DNA from 3 places in the Janthinobacterium woesei genome. Region 2 is predicted to be linked to each of the others. Evidence: predicted binding sites of a transcription regulator. Region 2 holds the regulator's gene; each other region holds the start of a gene.
What was found. The regulator HrcA, encoded in region 2, represses chaperone genes, less so after heat shock. The targets are predictions, from matches to a motif close to TTAGCACTCNNNNNNNNNGAGTGCTAA.

Region 1 (3,276 bases), on a different contig from region 2:
TGGTCGTCGACCGCCGCGAGCAGCGCAAGCGCGATCAGGCGCTGGGCCTGGTGCCATTCGCCGTCAAGCTGAACAGCGATCTGGTCTTGCAATTGCAGAGTCTGGCCAAGGAACGCGATGCGGATCTGAATGAATTGGTCGCTGAGCTGATCACCAAGGGTCTGGCTGCAGCTTAACGTCCGACAATGTTTATCTGTTCAACATTGTTAAAGTTCACAATCATCAAAGTACAAAACTAAAAGGCGCCTTGCGGCGCCTTTTTACTACGGCTTCACTTTTTTCTTACACGAAGGCCGCCAGGGCGCCCTTCATTTTTTTCAACGCCGCCACTTCGACCTGGCGGATGCGTTCGGCCGAGACGCCAAACTCTTCTGCCAGTGCGTGCAGGGTGGCGCCGGAACCGTCGTCGTTGGCCAGCCAGCGTGCTTCGATGATGCGGCGCGAACGGGCGTCCAGCTTGCCCAGGGCGGTTTCCAGGCCCACCGATTGCAAACGCGTTACCTGTTGCGCTTCGAGCACCTTGGTCGGTTCGCTTTGCTCCGACGACAGGTAGGCGATCGGCGAAAACCTGTCGTCTTCATCGTCGGTCGGCGATTCCAGGGCGATGTCGCGGCCGCTCAGGCGCGTTTCCATCTCGATCACTTCTTCGCGCTTCACATCGAGCAGCTTGGCCAGCGCATCGATTTGCTTCGGCGTCATCGCGTCCAGGCCCGTCTTGTGGCTGCGCAGGTTGAAGAACAGCTTGCGCTGCGCCTTCGTCGTCGCCACTTTGACCAGGCGCCAGTTTTTCAGGATGTACTCATGCATCTCGGCTTTCACCCAGTGCATGGCGTACGACACCAGGCGCACGCCCTGGTCCGGATCGAAACGTTTCACAGCTTTCATCAAGCCGATATTGCCTTCTTGAATCAAGTCGGCGTGCGGCAAGCCATAGCCCAGATAGCCGCGGGCAATCGAGACCACCAGGCGCAGGTGCGACAGCACCAGCTCTTGCGCGGCGGCCAGGTCATTCTTTTCGCGCAGGCGTGTCGCCAGCGAAATTTCTTCGGCGTGGGTCAACATGGGCAGGCGGTTCACGGCTGAGATGTAGGCGTCGATATTGCCCAGATTGCCAGTGAAGCCGAGGCCCAGCGCGTTATTTTTGGTCGGAACCAATGCGGACGGTGCGGACATCATAGTCATGTTTTCTCCCTCATAGTCTTGCTGTGTTCCAGTGGGCCACGTCACACGACATGGCCCAGTTTTATGCTTGTACTTGCGTAGATTGTCTTGCGTATTCGGTCTTGCACTTTGCAGCTCGCGGCACCATCTACATCGGGTACTCATGGTGTTTCTGCTTGGGATGTCCCTATATTAGCACTCTCTGCTTTAGAGTGCCAATCGGCACATTTAATCGCTCTGATAGCCTAAATACTATGGCAATGTAATACTTGATGCTTTATCTAGAACGCGCCGCCAGGGCGCATGGCCGTTATAGTGTGCGCCTGTCTGGCTCTGCGCGAAAGGGCTGCACGTGCCTTCTCTACGACAACAGGCATAGTCTACGGGGGCAAGCTGAAGCGAGCCTTAAGAATACTTGCTAAATATCAAGATAACCACAGCATGGGCGAATAGTAAGCAACAAGGGAAGAGATGACGCACGGCGGCACCAGCGGCGCCGCCATGGGAAAGTTCAGTTCAGGCGCGCCAGGTGGCGCTGCACGCAGAGGAAGGCGCCGATCAGGCCCAGGCCGGCGCTGAGGGCCAGCAAGCCGGCCATCGGCAGCGGGGCCAGCGGCACTAGCTGGAATTCGGACGCGTACAGGCGGGCAAACTCGGCAATTGCCGTGTTCAGCGGTTGCAAGGCCAGCGCCACGCCACCGAGCGCCAGCGCACCCGCGCACAGGCCCAGCAGGGCGCCCGTGTAATAGAAGGGGCGGTGGATGAAGGTGTCCGTCGCACCGATCAATTTCGAGATGCTGATTTCATCGCGCTGCTGCATCACTTGCAAACGGATGGTATTGAAGACCACGGCAATCACGGCCACGCCCAAGGTAATGGCCAGCAGTAACAGCACCAGGCGCAGCACGCCCAGCAAGGCCGCCAGGCGCTTGACCCAGGCCGAATCGACTTGCGCCGATTCCACGCCGGGCAGGTGGCGCAACTGTTCGGCCACTGCATCGACATCTTGCGCTTCGCTGGCGCTATGGAAAGCATCCAGTTTCAGCACATAGCTGTCGGGCAAGGGATTGTCACCCAGGGTGCTCAGCACGTCGGCCAGGCCGCTCTTGTTTTTCAGCGTATCGAGCGCCTGTTCGCGCGGGATGAAGACGATCTTGGCCTTCTGGTCGCGCACGATCTTGCGCATCTCGCCGGCCAGGGCCACGGCTTGCTCGCGCGGCGTATCGATTTTCAGGAAAATGCTGATTTCCGGATCGACCGACATCTGCTCGGACATGGGGCGCACATTGTCGAGCATGGTCAAGCCGGCAAACGGCAGCGACAGGGCGATGGCGACGACGAACACGTTCAGCAAGAAGCCGCCCGGCGACTTGCGCAGATGAATCAGCGCCGAACCCAGCGCGAAGCGGTGTTGGCGGAACCAGCCTCTCATGTGCGTTCCCCTTCTGCATCATCCTGGCCCGGCGTCGGCGAAAAGTCCGGGTCGGGCGCGGCGAAGACGGGTGCCTGCGTGGCCTTGTCGATGGCCACCAGCTGGCCGTTTTCCAGGTGGATCACGCGGGCGGCGGCGTCGAGCATTTGTTCGTCATGGCTGGAAATGAGGCAAGTCACGCCCACGGAGTGAAACGCTTTCAGGGCGTCGAGCACCTTGTTGGCGCTGGCGCGGTCCAGGTTGGCCGTCGGTTCGTCGGCCAGGATGATTTGCGGCCGGTTGACGATGGCGCGCGCGATGGAGACGCGCTGCTGCTCCCCGCCCGACAGCGACAGCGGACGCGCCATGGCGCGGTCGAGCAGGCCGACTTTATCGAGCGCGGCGCGTGCGCGTTGCTCGGCGGCCACCTTGTGGGCGCCCACCACCAGCAGCGGCAGCATGACATTGGCCAGGATGGAGCGGTCGTTGAGCAGTTTTTGCTGCTGGAAGATCAGGCCCATGTTGCGGCGCAGAAAGGGCACGCCGGCCGGCTTGATCTTGGCCATGTCCTGGCCATTGACGATCAGCTTGCCCGAAGAAGGGCGTTCCATGGCGGCAATCATCTTCAGCAGGGTGGACTTGCCGGCGCCGGACGGCCCCGCCAAAAAAACCAGCTCGCCTTTGGCAATATTGAGCGAAATGTC
Region 2 (3,276 bases):
CAGCGGCATCCTGGCCGAGGGACGGCGAGCCGGCGCGGTCGAGCGCGCCAGCGAGCACGGCGTCGGACGCATTGCTGACCGCTTCGATCAGGATATGGCCCATGCGGCCGCTGGCGCCAGCGATGGCAATTTTCAGTTCAGTCATATTATTCTCTTACAGCTACTTATTATTTGGTGGGAGCAGGGACGGTTTCCGTGGCCGGTGCCGGTGCCACTACGGGCTTGCTCACAGGAATGGCGGGGGCGGGGGCGGCATCGGCCGGGACCGGCACGGCGCTAGGCACCACGGGCGACGGTACGGCTGCGGCAGGCACATCGGCCTTGGCAACTTTGGCGAACGGCGACGGGCCGGCGATGCGGTCGATGTATTCTTTCTCTGTCGGCAAATTGCCGCCTTCGAAGCGCTCGACCTTGCCATCCTTGCCAAAATACACGACTACGCGGCTGCTGGTGGTTTCGCCACTGCCCCGCGCCAGGCGAAATGGATAATCCCAACGGTCGGCATGGAAAATATCGGTCAGCAAGGATGTGCCGAGGATGAAGCGGACCTGGTCGCGCGTCATGCCGACTTTCAACTGGGCCAGCATCTCTTCGGAGATAAAGTTGCCTTGTTGAATGTCAGGACGGTAGGGCGAAAAAAACCACATGAATTTTTGCAGGGGCGTGATGGTGGTCGTCTGCGCGCCTTGCTCGGGGACGAGCTCCTTGCCTTCTTTTTGAGCAACGGCCGGCTTCTCGCCGAGGATGCCGCGGCTGGCACAGCCAGATACTGCCAGCGCCAGCGCGACACAGGCCATGCCTGCCACGACTGGTGCTCGAAATGAAAGACGCTGCCAGAGAGCTGGCAATACAGCCGGTGTTACGCGCATAAATGACCTCAATTTGATGAACAAAACGCCAGGAGTGACCGGCCAGCCAAAAAATGCTTATTTTGGCACTCCCCGCTAAAACGCTATATGATAAAGCACCTGATCCACATACGAGTAACAAACATGAGTAACAATCCTAGTGATCTCAAGGCAAGCGGCCTGAAAGCGACCTTGCCACGCCTGAAGATACTCGATATCTTCCAGAGTAGCCCGGTACGCCACCTGACAGCAGAAGACGTCTACAAGATCCTCCTGGCCGAGAATATGGATGTCGGCTTGGCAACTGTCTACCGTGTCCTGACGCAATTCGAACAAGCCGGCTTGCTCAACCGCAACCATTTTGAAACTGGCAAGGCAATTTTCGAACTCAACGAAGGCTCCCACCACGACCACCTGGTGTGCCTCGACTGTGGCCGGGTCGAAGAATTCTTCGACGAAGACATCGAAATCCGCCAGCAAAAAGTGGCCGAAGAGCGCGGCTTCAAAATTGCCGAACACGCCCTGGCCATCTATGGCAACTGCATCAAGACTGCCTGCCCGCACAAATCAGCCTGAAGCCTGCCAGCCGCGCCGGTCACCGGGGCGGCCGGAGCGGGCCAGTAACAACTCACAACACCTGACAAAACCGTAGCGAGCAGGTTTTTCCAGGTGTTATCAATGATGGCTGAGCGCGCTTGATAGCAGCTTGGCCGTGATATCGACAATCGGAATGACCCGCTCGTACGCCATGCGGGTCGGGCCGATCACTCCCAACGTTCCCACGATCTTGCCGTTGACTTCATACGGCGCCGTCACCACGCTCATTTCATCCATCGGCACCAGGTTCGATTCGCCGCCGATGAAAATCTGCACGCCCGTCGCCTTGCTCGACACGTCGAGCAGCTGCATCAGGCCCGTCTTTTGCTCGAACATGTCGAACATCTGGCGCAGCGAATGCATATTCGATGACAGGTCGCTCACGCTGAGCAAGTTGCGCTCGCCCGAAATCACCATATCGTCGCTATTGTCGGCCATCGCTTCGCTGCCCGCTTCCACCGCTGCCTGCATCAGGCTGCCCATATCGTCGCGCAACTGGCGCAGTTCGCCCTGCAGGCGCACGCGCACGGCATCGAACGACAGGCCGCCATAATTCTGGTTGATGTAGTTGGCCGATTGCACCAGTTGCGCCGGCGTATAGTCCGCCTCCGTCAGCAGCAGGCGGTTCTGCACGTCGCCGCCTGGGGCGACGATGACGAGCAGGATGCGTTTTTCCGACAGGCGCAGGAATTCAATTTGCTGGAACACCGATTCGCGGCGCGGGCTGAGCACGACGCCGGCAAATTGCGACAGCGACGAGAGCATCTGCGCCGCGTTGGCGATGGTGCGCTGCGGCTGCGGCGTCTGCAGGCGCATGCGCGACTCCACCAGGTGCTCGTCCAGATGCTTGACGGTGAGCAAGGTGTCGACAAAGATACGGTAGCCACGCGGCGTGGGGACACGTCCGGCCGAGGTATGCGGGCTGGACACATAACCGAGCTCTTCCAGGTCGGCCATGATGTTGCGGATCGTCGCTGGCGACAGGTCGAGGCCGGAAATCTTCGACAAGGCGCGCGAACCGACCGGCAGGCCGTCGGCGATATATCGCTCGACCAAGGCTTTCAGCAGTGTTTGGGCACGTGTATCGAGTTGCATGATGTTGTAGTTAAACCAATATTCTGTTGCGCAAGCGGCAGCGAAGGCGGCCCAAGGTGCGTCAACAGCTCCTAAGCTCCCATTATGCACGTTCGTCCACCTGGCGGCGATCAATCTTCCAGTTGCCTCTGCAGCCACAGCAGCAATTCATCAAAGTTGGTGCAGATAGCATCGGGCTGCACACCGGCCGCCAGGTGCGCATCGCTGCCCTTGCGGTTCATCCACACGGCACGCATGCCCGCCCCCTGCGCTCCCGTCACGTCGAAATACAGGTCGTCGCCCACATACACGGCTTCATGCGGCGCCACGCCCAGCGCGGCGCAACCGGCCAGGAAGATGCTGGCATCGGGCTTGGCGACGCCGAAATCGCTGGCGGCGATGGATGCCTTGAAATGCTGTGCCAGGCCGATCGTTTCAAGATCCGCATTACCGTTCGAGATGGAACCGACCAGCATACGCTGCTGCATCCAGGCCAAGCCGGGCAGCACATCGTCAAACGGCTGGACGCGGTTGCGCGCGGCCAAAAATTGCAGGATGGCGCCGTCGACCAGGGCCGGGTCTTCGCCGGCAGCCTCGAAGGCCGACAGCAGGCCCACGCGGCGCAATTCAATCAGGTTGCCATGAAAATGCGGTTGCGCATTGAGCATGGCCAAACGCTGCTGGCGCAGCAGCTCGATGGAAAACTGCTGCGCCACCTTGGGCGCATGCGTGGCCAGCCAGTCATGCAGCAGGGTTT
Region 3 (3,276 bases), on a different contig from region 2:
TTTTTCACGGTCGTAGTCCGAGGTCGCTTCTTCGATCTGTACACGCACTTGTTTCACGCGTGCTTCGATCGAGGCAGCTTCGCCGGCGCCATCGATGACGATGGTGTTTTCTTTGCCGATTTCGATGCGCTTGGCTTGGCCCAGCTCTTCGAGCGTGACTTTTTCCAGCGTCAGGCCGACTTCTTCAGCGATGACCTGGCCGCCCGTCAAGACAGCGATGTCTTCCAGCATGGCTTTGCGGCGGTCGCCGAAGCCAGGAGCTTTCACTGCGCAGGTTTTCAGGATGCCGCGGATGTTGTTCACAACCAGGGTAGCCAGCGCTTCGCCTTCGATGTCTTCTGCGATGATCAGCAGTGGACGGCCAGCTTTTGCAACTTGTTCCAGTACCGGCAGCAGGTCACGGATGTTCGAGATTTTTTTGTCGCACAGCAGGACGAATGGGTTGTCCAGTACGGCAACTTGCTTCTCTGGGTTGTTGATGAAGTATGGCGACAGGTAGCCGCGGTCGAACTGCATACCTTCAACGATGTCCAGCTCGTCGTTCAGCGATTTGCCGTCTTCAACGGTGATCACGCCTTCTTTGCCGACTTTTTCCATCGCTTCAGCGATACGCTCGCCGATCGAGTAGTCCGAGTTCGCCGAGATCGCGCCAACTTGGGCGATTTCTTTGGTCGTGGTGCAAGGACGGGCGATTTTCGCCAGTTCTTCGACGGTCGCTGCAACAGCTTTGTCGATACCGCGCTTCAGGTCCATCGGGTTCATGCCGGCGGCAACGAACTTCATGCCTTCGCGCACGATGGCTTGTGCCAGCACGGTGGCGGTGGTGGTGCCGTCGCCGGCGTTGTCGCTGGTGCGGGAAGCAACTTCCTTGACCATTTGCGCGCCCATGTTCATGAGCTTGTCTTTGAGTTCAATTTCTTTCGCAACCGACACACCATCCTTGGTGACGGTTGGGGCGCCGAACGAGCGCTCCAAGACCACGTTGCGGCCTTTTGGGCCCAGGGTCACTTTAACTGCGTTGGCGAGGATGTTGACGCCTTCGACCATTTTGGCGCGCGCTGCGTCGCCGAATACTACTTCTTTAGCTGCCATGTTCAATTCTCCAGAAATTTCGAGATGTATTTATCTAAAACGTGGAAACACTTACTTGACGACGATCGCCATGATGTCTTCTTCGCGCATGACCATCAGCTCTTCGCCGTCAACTTTGACGGTTTGGCCGGCGTACTTGCCGAACAGGACGCGGTCGCCCACTTTGACATCCAGAGGACGGACTTTGCCGTCGTCGAGAATCTTGCCATTGCCTACGGCAAGGACTTCGCCTTGATCCGGTTTTTCAGCAGCTGCATCAGGAATGATGAGGCCGGACGCAGTTTTGGTTTCCTGGTCGAGGCGTTTGACGATGACGCGATCGTTCAATGGGCGCAGATTCATACAAAACTCCTTAAAGTTCAATGGATAAGTGTTGCTTAATGAATACATGTCCGGCACAGCGCCAGACCGGCTTTCACTGGCCGCCGTTGAAAGCAGCCCGCAACGGTCAAGCAAACCCCCTGTCATCGTGTGCCTGCTGGCTGTGGCAATCGTGCATCGCGGTGTCGCCCACCGCGTAGCATCGCCTGCTGTTGCCTGACAAGCACCATCATTTCCTGAGGATTGCTACGAAAGAGTTTGTTAGCACTCTCTACTAACGAGTGCTAATTATAGGGACGGTAGGGGGCATATTCAAGAGCTTATTCGCGGGAAAGATAAGCTTAGATGATCTGCGCAGCCTGCATTTGCACAGGGGTTGCGCTGGGACAAGCCCTGTCCCCGGGCGTCAGCAGCAAACCTGACTCTAGCATGCATGCCGTCACGGGGCTGTTCCTGTACGTGTAGGAAACAGAGTTTGACTATGAAATTTGATAAGATGATTGCAATTGCATATCAAACATCGCCCTAGCCGCTAGAAAGAACACTATGTCATTGACCATTTCCCGTCCCGCGCTGCACCTGTTCGCCGCCAGCGTCATCGGTCTCGGCTGCCTGGGCACTGCCGCCGCGCAAACATCGACCATTCTTGACGAGATCACCGTGTCGACCCTGACGCCGCTGGAAAAGGAAATGCTGCTGAATGACTTGTTCAACGATTTGAACAAGGACGACGACGACCAGCAAGCGCATGTGTGGGATAACGGCAGCGACAATGGCGTGCTGGTCAAGGTAACGTACAACTTCAGCAACTCCGGCATGACCGAACAAAGCTTCAAGGCGCACATCTGCCGCGACCTGAAATTCGTCGTTACGGCGGCCGGCAAGTCGCAAGACCTGAGCCGCCGTACTTGTTCGCAGAACAGCGGCCGCTGGGATGTCCAGGGCAAGGACCCGGCACCCGTCGTGTATCGACCGTTCCTGTCGGACATTACTGTCGCCAAACTGAATGCCAAGGAGACGCAATCGCTGCTGAAAGCGGCCGAGAACACCTTGCGCGACAATGAAGAAAACGTGGCCAGCGCCTGGAGCAACAAGGGCCTGGGCAATCCCGTGCCCCTGAAAGCGACGCTGGCGCCATCGGAAACGGGCACCAAGCCCGGCGGCTACAATGTCTGCCGCGACTTGACGATGGTGCTGGAGGGCAAGGGCGGCACGCAGACCCTGAAGCGCCGTTCATGCGAAGGGCGCACCTTGACCTTCGACATTGTTCCAGGTCATGAAAACGGCGAATAACATGGCGCATCAGAAGTAAGCGGTGGCTTACCGACAGCGAAAGCGTGGCGGCGGCCATCGTGCCAGCGCCAGCGTTTGAAAGTTGTCTTTTCGTACAACTGCGCTGCATTGATGTAAATATGTGTGACAGCGGCGTGATTCGATTGACGCCCATGGAGCGTCCGCCCTATAGTGGCGGGATGATTTCCGAATTCAACGAATTATCCGAAAAAATAGGCCTGCTGGCCGAAATGACCCATGCGCTGCGTCGTGAAAACGCGCAACTGCGCAAGGACAATGCCGCCCTGTCCGCCGAAAACGCCATGTATGTACAACGCATGCGCGAGGCGCAGGAGCGCGTGGAAGCCTTGCTGGAAAAAATACCGGAACTGGTGCAGGCTGGCCTGGAGCAAGCTGTCTCGGAAGCGGCCTCTGTCACCGATGATCAACTTGCCGAGAACGAGAAGGAAGCGTAATGCCGCGTGTCGATGTCAATATCATGGGCCAGGCCTACAGCATGGTGTGCCGCGACGGCGAAGATCGCGCGCTGCGCGAGGCGGCGATCTACCTGGACAGCAAGATGAAAGCCAT

Region 1: a site for HrcA is predicted at 1,354-1,380, ahead of rpoH (RNA polymerase sigma factor RpoH). Genes of this name have one in related genera too.
Region 3: a site for HrcA is predicted at 1,675-1,701, ahead of groES (co-chaperone GroES). Genes of this name have one in related genera too.

The regions. Positions count from the first base shown of each region.
Region 1 covers NZ_JBNYXW010000018.1:133,146-136,421, forward strand. The annotation lists gene ACQ4W6_RS20780 (hypothetical protein) at 1-176, shown strand, start outside; gene rpoH (RNA polymerase sigma factor RpoH) at 283-1,176, opposite strand; gene ftsX (permease-like cell division protein FtsX) at 1,673-2,593, opposite strand; gene ACQ4W6_RS20795 (cell division ATP-binding protein FtsE) at 2,590-3,276, opposite strand, start outside.
Region 2 covers NZ_JBNYXW010000007.1:118,862-122,137, reverse strand. The annotation lists gene dapB (4-hydroxy-tetrahydrodipicolinate reductase) at 1-145, opposite strand, end outside; gene ACQ4W6_RS09535 (outer membrane protein assembly factor BamE) at 168-869, opposite strand; gene fur (ferric iron uptake transcriptional regulator) at 993-1,424, shown strand; gene hrcA (heat-inducible transcriptional repressor HrcA) at 1,524-2,540, opposite strand; gene ACQ4W6_RS09520 (HAD family hydrolase) at 2,651-3,276, opposite strand, start outside.
Region 3 covers NZ_JBNYXW010000011.1:179,540-182,815, forward strand. The annotation lists gene groL (chaperonin GroEL) at 1-1,092, opposite strand, end outside; gene groES (co-chaperone GroES) at 1,144-1,434, opposite strand; gene ACQ4W6_RS14800 (hypothetical protein) at 1,960-2,706, shown strand; gene ACQ4W6_RS14805 (DUF904 domain-containing protein) at 2,859-3,161, shown strand; gene ACQ4W6_RS14810 (cell division protein ZapA) at 3,161-3,276, shown strand, end outside.